One region of the Clostridium aquiflavi genome, then DNA from elsewhere that is predicted to be linked to it. Evidence: riboswitches for the same ligand, from Rfam matches in the RefSeq annotation. Region 1 holds a riboswitch; the other holds the start of a gene.
The links. A riboswitch is a leader RNA that binds a small molecule or an ion and turns the genes downstream of it on or off. The one in region 1 is predicted to bind S-adenosylmethionine.

Region 2: linked by a shared signal. The riboswitch ahead of RGC78_RS13085 (methionine ABC transporter ATP-binding protein) and the one ahead of RGC78_RS01965 (O-acetylhomoserine aminocarboxypropyltransferase/cysteine synthase family protein) in region 1 are both predicted to bind S-adenosylmethionine.

Annotation. Positions count from the first base shown of each region.
Region 1 is NZ_JAVJAN010000004.1:36,812-41,036, reverse strand. It holds gene thrS (threonine--tRNA ligase) at 1-949, shown strand, start outside; gene RGC78_RS01965 (O-acetylhomoserine aminocarboxypropyltransferase/cysteine synthase family protein) at 1,258-2,523, opposite strand; SAM riboswitch class I at 2,655-2,767, opposite strand; gene RGC78_RS01960 (5-formyltetrahydrofolate cyclo-ligase) at 2,854-3,435, opposite strand; gene RGC78_RS01955 (beta-class carbonic anhydrase) at 3,685-4,225, shown strand, end outside.
Region 2 is NZ_JAVJAN010000037.1:26,207-30,431, reverse strand. It holds gene RGC78_RS13095 (ATP-binding protein) at 1-74, shown strand, start outside; gene RGC78_RS13090 (histidine kinase) at 177-1,406, shown strand; SAM riboswitch class I at 1,569-1,677, shown strand; gene RGC78_RS13085 (methionine ABC transporter ATP-binding protein) at 1,867-2,832, shown strand; gene RGC78_RS13080 (methionine ABC transporter permease) at 2,832-3,470, shown strand; gene RGC78_RS13075 (MetQ/NlpA family ABC transporter substrate-binding protein) at 3,519-4,225, shown strand, end outside.

The sequences.
Region 1 (4,225 bases):
TGCTTTAAGACCTATGACTTGTCCGTTCCAATATACTATATATAATGCAGAACAACACAGTTATAGAGATCTTCCTATAAGATACGGTGAAACTTCTACTCTATTTAGAAATGAATCTTCAGGAGAAATGCATGGACTTATAAGAGTTAGACAATTCACTTTAGCTGATGGTCACTTAATTGTAACTCCAGAACAATTAGAAGAAGAATTTAAAGGTGTACTTGAATTAATTCAATATCTAATGAAAACTTTAGGAATTGACGAAGATATAAGCTATAGATTCTCTAAATGGGATCCAAATAATACTGAAAAATATATAAATGATCCTGAAGCTTGGAATAAAACTCAAGATACAATGAGAACTATCTTAGATCATTTAAAAATTAATTATGTTGAAGCTGATGATGAAGCTGCATTCTATGGTCCAAAACTTGACTTACAATGTAGAAATGTTCATGGTAAAGAAGATACATTATTCACAGTTCAAATCGACTTTGCTTTAGCTGAAAGATTTGATATGAGCTATATTGATAAAAATGGAGAAAAGAAACGTCCATATATAATTCATAGATCATCAATTGGATGTTATGAAAGAACTTTAGCAATGCTTATAGAAAAATATGCTGGTGCATTCCCTACTTGGCTTTCTCCAGTTCAAGTAAAAGTGTTACCAATATCAGATAAATACAATGATTATGCTGAATCAGTAGTTAAATCATTAAGAAATAAAGGTGTTAGAATTGAAGCTGATTATAGAGCTGAAAAAATCGGTTATAAAATCAGAGAAGCTAGACTTGAAAGAACTCCTTATATCTTAGTTGTTGGAGAAAAAGAAGCTGCTAACAACGAAGTTTCTGTAAGAAGCAGAAAGAATGATGATGAAGGTGCTATAAAATTAGATGCCTTTACTGAAAGACTATTAAATGAAATAGCTACAAAAGAAAGATAATTTCTTTTGATTCACTGAAAATGCGATATATGCATAAGTAAATTGGACTGAGTAATTAGACTTAAGAACACTAAAATGAGTATAGTCCCATTTTAGCTTGCTCTCAATATAAAATTGCCACAAGCAGTAAATGTGACAATACTCATTAAGAGTTCTAAAAGTCAAATTACAATGCCACTTTACCTATTGCATATATCGCATTTTATTTAAATCACAAAATAAATTAAAATAGGAAACATTTATATAGATAATTTGTTTCCTATTTTTTATTTATGCATATATCAACATTTTCTTAAAGAAAATGTTGATTAAACTTGATCTAATGCTTGTTTAACATCTTCTAATATATCATCTATGTTTTCTAGTCCAACTGATAATCTAACAAGTCCTGGTGTTATTCCAGCTGCTACAAGTTGATCATCTGTAAGTTGACGATGTGTTGAACTTGCTGGATGAAGTACGCATGTACGAATATCTGCTACATGAACTACATTTTCTGCAAGTTTTAAATTATCCATAAATCTGATAGCATTTTCTCTACTTCCTTTTATTGAAAATGATACTACTCCACTGCAACCATTCGGTAAGTATTTTCTTGCTAAATCTTCATACTTATTTCCTTTTACTGTTGGGTAATTTACAAATTCAACTTTTTCGTTATTACTTAAAAACTCTGCAACTTTTTCAGCATTTCTACAATGTTTTTCTATTCTAACTGAAAGTGTTTCAAGACCTAAATTCAGAAGAAATGCAGCATTAGCTGGTATATATGCTCCTAAATCTCTCATAAGTTGTACTCTAGCTTTTGTTATATATGCTGATTTTCCAAAATCTTTTGAATAAATTACACCATGATATGATTCATCTGGCTCTGTAAATTCTGAGAATTTACCATTTGTCCAATCGAAATTACCACTATCTATAATAACTCCTCCAACTTGAACTGCATGGCCATCCATATATTTAGTAGTAGAATGAATAACTATATCTGCTCCAAATTCTATCGGTCTGCAAAGTATAGGTGTTGCAAAAGTATTATCTATTATAAGAGGTACATTATTCTTATGTGCTATTTTAGCAAACTTTTCTATATCAAATACAGCTATAGCTGGATTTGCAATAGTTTCTCCAAAAACAACTTTAGTATTTTCTCTAAATTCTTTTTGTATTTCTTCCTCTGAAGCATCAGGATCAACAAATGTACAATCTATTCCAAATCTTTTAAGTGTTACTGCAAACAAATTAATTGTTCCCCCATAAATTGTTGCAGCACTAATGATATGATCCCCAGCTTTTAAAATGTTTAATATACTTATTAAAGATGCTGCTTGACCTGAACTAGTACAAAGAGCTCCTATTCCACCTTCTAATGAAGCTATTTTATCTTCTACAGCTCCAACTGTTGGATTTGATATACGTGAATACATATGACCTTCAGCTGTTAAATCAAATAATTTTCCTATTGCTTCTGTACTATCATATCTATATGTAGTACTTTGATAAATCGGTAATGCTACTGGTTCTCCATTCTTTGGTTTATATCCTTCATGTAGACATTTTGTTTCAATTTTCATATTTTATTACCCCCTAAAATTTATTGCTTATTTATTAAAACATATTTTAATACATTAAAAAAAACTATTTCTCCTGTTTAAAGATAGAGAAATAGTTAATAAAAACAAATTTATATATAACTTCTATGCATCTCTTATCTTTCAGGAAATTTCCTGCAGGATTTAGCACAATTCTAACTTTCGCATTAAAGTTAGCTGTTGCTAGGCTTCATAGGGCCAGTCCCTCCACCATTCTTAATAACAGATTTATTTTTAATATGTTTATATTATATATCATTTTTTAACATTTGCAACCATAATTTAAAAATATTTTATTATATTGTTATTATTTTAAATATTACATACAATTTCTTTATTCTCTGTAATAATAGAATTAACCCTTGTATCATGGCTGTCCATTGGAACATTATCTAATATTTGAAAATCATATGCTAAAGAAATCTTCTGTATATTTTTTGAGCATTTACTCATATATCTATCATAAAATCCTCCGCCATATCCCATTCTGCCCCCATTATTATCAAAAGCTACACCTGGCATAATTATCAAATCAATTTCTTCTAATTCAACTGCTAATCCACTTTCAGTAGGTTGTAAAATTCCATGTTTGTCTTTTATAAGATTTTCTAATGATGATATTTTAACAGCCTCCATCAATTTTGTATTATAGTTTGTTCTAGGAACATAAATATTTTTTCCATCTTCTAATGCTTTTCTTATTATAGTTTTAGTGTCAATTTCAGAATCATAAGAAATATACACAAAAATATTTCTACACTGTGAATAAAACTTACTTTTTAAAAATTTATTGTGAATTATATTATCAAAATTTCTTTTCTTATTAATATCCATTTCTTTTCTTATTTTTAGTATTTTTTTTCTTAATTCTTTCTTTTCCTCTGAGATATTCATTACTATTTCGCCCCTTACAACATTTTTAATTATTATGAATAAAACTTCCCCATAATATTAATACTATATTTTATTATGAACAAGTATAGCTAAAATTTAATTTATAAACAACTTAAACTTTAACTATTTTTATAAAATTAATAGTTTATGTTAATTTTTAATATAAATCATTTATTAAAATAGTATTTAATAAATAAAACTTTAATTGTATAATCTATTTAATATAAAATAATAAAGGTGGGGCAACAAATGAGTAAATTAGAAGAAATAATGAAATATAATAACGACTTTGTAGAAAGTAAAAAATTTGAAGAGTTTATTACAACCAAAACTCCTAAAAAGAAAATGGTTATATTATCATGTATGGACACTAGATTAACAGAATTATTACCTAAGGCTATGAATATAAAGAATGGAGATGCAAAAATAATAAAAGACGCTGGTGCAACTGTAATTCATCCATTTGGTAGCGTAATAAGAAGTATATTAGTTGCAATATATGAATTTGGAGCTGAAGATATATTTGTAGTAGGGCATCACGGTTGCGGTATGAGTAATTTAAATACCAAAACTCTTATAAGTAAGATGGTTGATAGAGGAATAAGTAATGATACTTTATCTATTCTAAATAATTCTGGAATAAATATTGAATCATGGCTTCATGGATTTGAATCTGTTGAAAATTCTATAAAAGAAAGCGTAAAAATGATAAAAAATCATCCTTTAATTCCTAAGAACATAAGAGTTCATGGATTAATTATCAGCCCAGATACAGGAAAGATCGATATTA
Region 2 (4,225 bases), on a different contig from region 1:
GTGGTGGAAATATAAATTTAACGAGTAATGATGTTTCTACAAAATTTGAAATAAAGCTGCCTTTAAATTATTAATTATTAAATAATACATATTAAAAATAAAGTGTTGATATTATATCAACACTTTATTATTAGGTAAAATACTTTTTAAATTACTACATATGAAGGGGATAAGTAATGATTATAATGTTAGGAAGTGTAATAGAACTTTTTTTAGAAGCCTTAGTTATATTAAATATTATAAATTCTTGTGTGAAAAAAGATTGTAAAAAAAGTAAAAAAGAATTAGGAATAGCAATAGTATTATTATTAATATTATCTATTATAATTAATAATTTATATATAAATGATAATATGGATATTGTTTGCAATGGAATTTTATATATTATTATTATAGGAATTTTATATAAAAAGGATTTTAAAACAGCACAAATTATATGTAATAGTATTTATACGTTAATAGTAATATTATCAATAATAATCATAGGTATATTTTATCCATATATAGAATTATTAAATTTAGAAAGAGTATATTTACTAAAAACAATGTATTTTATAGTATTTATGTTAAATTACCTTTGTATGTATATATTATTTAAATATAAGAAATATATAATCAGATTTTATAGATGTATGGTTAAAGATAAAATATTTATATCTTTAACAATAGGTATAAATTTGTTTGTTTATTATAGAATAATAGTACAAAATAAAATTATGGATTTTGATAATCCGTTATTAAAGAATATTATGATTATAAATTTATTTATATTTTTCATTATAACTTCTATATATTTTAGTAGTATAAAAAAAGAAAGTGAACAAATAAATAAACTAAATATGGAATTAGAAAAGAAAAATAATGATTTAAGAAAAATTAAACATGATCAAGGAGCAGAAATTTCTTATCTATATGGATTGTATCTTATGAGCAAAGAAGAGAAACTTGGTGAAGCATTAGAAAATATAATAGACAACAATAATAAAGTTAAATCATCTATAGAAATAAATGGAAATGAAAATAGGTTTATTTCAAAAATATTAAAGCCAATTATAGAAGAAGAGACATGTATTATTATAGAGGACAATGCAAATAGAACTTTGTTAGAGATTTCTGAGTCAGAGTTATATATAGTGTTAAATAATATAATAAATTGTATAGATGGAAATAGAGGCTTTATAAGAATACAAACTTATAATATTTTAGATAAATTGATAATTAACATAGAGTGCAATGTAAAAGAATTATATAAAAAAAGAAAGTTTAGATTATTAAATAATGATATTAAAATAGATACTAAAAAATTAGATTTAGCTGAAGAATTATTAGAAAATCATAAAGGAACACTTTACGTAAGTAATATGTTTTATTCAAGTGAATTTGAAATAACTTTACCATTGGTTTAATGAAACTACTAATTGTATAAAAATATAATAGGTACTTATTTGTTATAATATATTACTTAAAAAAAGATATAATATTTTTGTTAAGTAATATAAAATAATATTGACAAATTTAAATTATGGAATTATAATTTGAAACATAAATTAAAAATTAATATTTGTTATATCTTATCAAGAGCGGTGGAGGGACTGGCCCTATGAAACCCGGCAACCAAATGATTACTTATCATTTATGGTGCTAAATCCTGCAACTTATGGAGTTGATAGATGAGAGGGTAAATTTATTTAGTATATTAAGCGCTAGAGATTTATTCTCTGGCGCTTTATTTATTATCTATAAAATTTATAACAAAGAAAATTTATGCATAATTTAATTTATAATTTAGTTTGCAAACAATCATCAATAAGCAAAAAGCAAAAAACATTTTAATTTAACAATAAAATGTGCAAAGGGGGGAATCTAATGATAGAAGTTAGGAATTTAGAGAAAAAATTTGGGGAAATAAAAGTATTAAGCAATATTTCAATAAGCATAGAAGAAGGAGAGATTTATGGAATAATTGGACATAGTGGGGCAGGAAAATCTACATTACTTAGATGCATAAATGGTCTTGAATCATACAATAAAGGTTCTTTAAAAATAATGGGAAATGATGTTTCTGATTTAAAAGGCAAAGATTTAAGAAGTTTTAGAAAAAAATTGGGGATGATTTTTCAAAATTTTAATCTTATGCAAAGAAAAAGTGTTTTTGATAATGTAGCTTTTCCATTAGAAACATGGGGGTATAATAAAAATTACATTCAAACTAAAGTTATGGAACTTCTTAAATTAGTGGGATTGGAGGAAAAAACAAAGGATAAGCCATCTAAACTAAGTGGAGGCCAAAAACAAAGAGTAGCTATTGCAAGAGCATTAGCACTAGAACCTAAAATATTATTATGTGATGAAGCAACTTCAGCATTAGACCCTAAGACTACTAAAGATATACTATCGTTACTTTTAAAAATAAATCAGGAACTTGGTATAACAATAGTTATTGTTACTCATCAAATGGAAGTGGTAAAAGGAATCTGCGAAAGAGTTGCATTGCTTGAAGGTGGAAATGTAAAATCTCAAGGTAAATGTGAGGAATTATTTTTAAAGCCTAAATCATCTTTAAAGAAGTTTCTTGGAGAAGAAGATGAAAATATATTACTAACAACTGGAGTGAATATAAAAGTGTTTTTCTCTAATGACTCTTCAGAGAATGCTGTTATAACAAAGATGGCAAGAGAACTTAATATAGATTTTTCTATAGTATCTGGAAAATTAGAAAAATTTAGAGATGTGATTCTAGGAGGGCTCGTTATAAATATAAATGAGTGTGATAAAGATAAAGTAATTGAATACTTAGAGAATAAGAAAATTTTGCTGGAGGTGATTAAATAATGCAAGAAATTATAATAATAGCTTTAAAACAAACATTAATAATGGTCTTAACCTCTACAATATTTTCAGTTATATTAGGTTTTGTTCCAGCAATACTTCTTACTATTACTTCAGATGATGGCTTAAAACCAAATAAATTTATGTATTCCATTTTAGACTTTATAGTAAATACATTGAGAAGTTTTCCATTTGTCATATTAATGGTAATAATTATGCCATTAACCAAGTTATTAGTTGGTAAATCTACTGGTACACTAGCTGCTATAGTACCACTTACAATTGCAGCAGCACCTTTGGTTTCAAGAATTATAGAATCTGCATTAAGAGAGGTTGACAAAGGAGTAATAGAAGCAGCAAAGTCTTTCGGAGCTTCAAATTTTCAAATAATATTTAAAGTCATGTTAAAAGAAGCAATACCATCAATTGTATCTGGAATAACATTAGCTTTAATAAGTATTGTAGGTTATTCTGCTATGGCAGGAACACTTGGGGCAGGTGGACTTGGAGATGTAGCAATAAGATATGGATATCAAAGATTTGAAACAGACTTTATGATAGTAACTTGTATAATATTAATCGTATTTGTACAATTTCTACAATTTTTAGGGAATTGTTTTTATGGAAAATTATCAAAGTAAATTTTAGATTAGTTATAAAATAAGCAATAATTTAAGGGGGAAAAATATATGAAAAAGAAATCTATATTATCAACAATATTAGCGGGAGTACTTATATTTAGTTTAGCAGGATGCGGAAGTATAAATAATGGGGTAGAGAGTTACAATAAAGATGATAAAACAATAAAAATAGGTGTTACCCCTATACCACATAAAGAAATAGCAGAAATAGCAAAGTCTATACTTGAAAAAGAAGGATATAAGCTTGAAATAATTGAGTTTACTGATTATGTTCAGCCTAATATAGCATTAGCAGAAGGGGATTTAGATGCTAATTATTTTCAGCATATTCCGTATTTAAATGAACAAAATGAATCAAAAGGATTAAATTTAGTTTATACAGCAGCAATTCATTTAGAACCAATGGGGTTATATTCAAATAAGATAAAGAGTTTAGATGAATTAGCTGATGGAGCTACAATAGCAATACCTAATGATCCATCAAATGAAGCAAGAGCATTAAAATTATTAGCTTCAAAAGGAATTATAAAAGTATCAGATGGTGAATTAATTACACCAAAGGATATAACAGAAAATAATAAAAATTTAAAATTTAATGAATTAGAAGCAGCAAGTATACCAAGGGTACTGGATGATTCTGAAGCAGCTGTAATAAATGGAAACTATGCAATACCAGCAGGATTTAATCCATTATCAGATCCAATAATAAATGAAGATAAGAATTCTGAAGCAGCAAAACCTTATTCAAATATAAT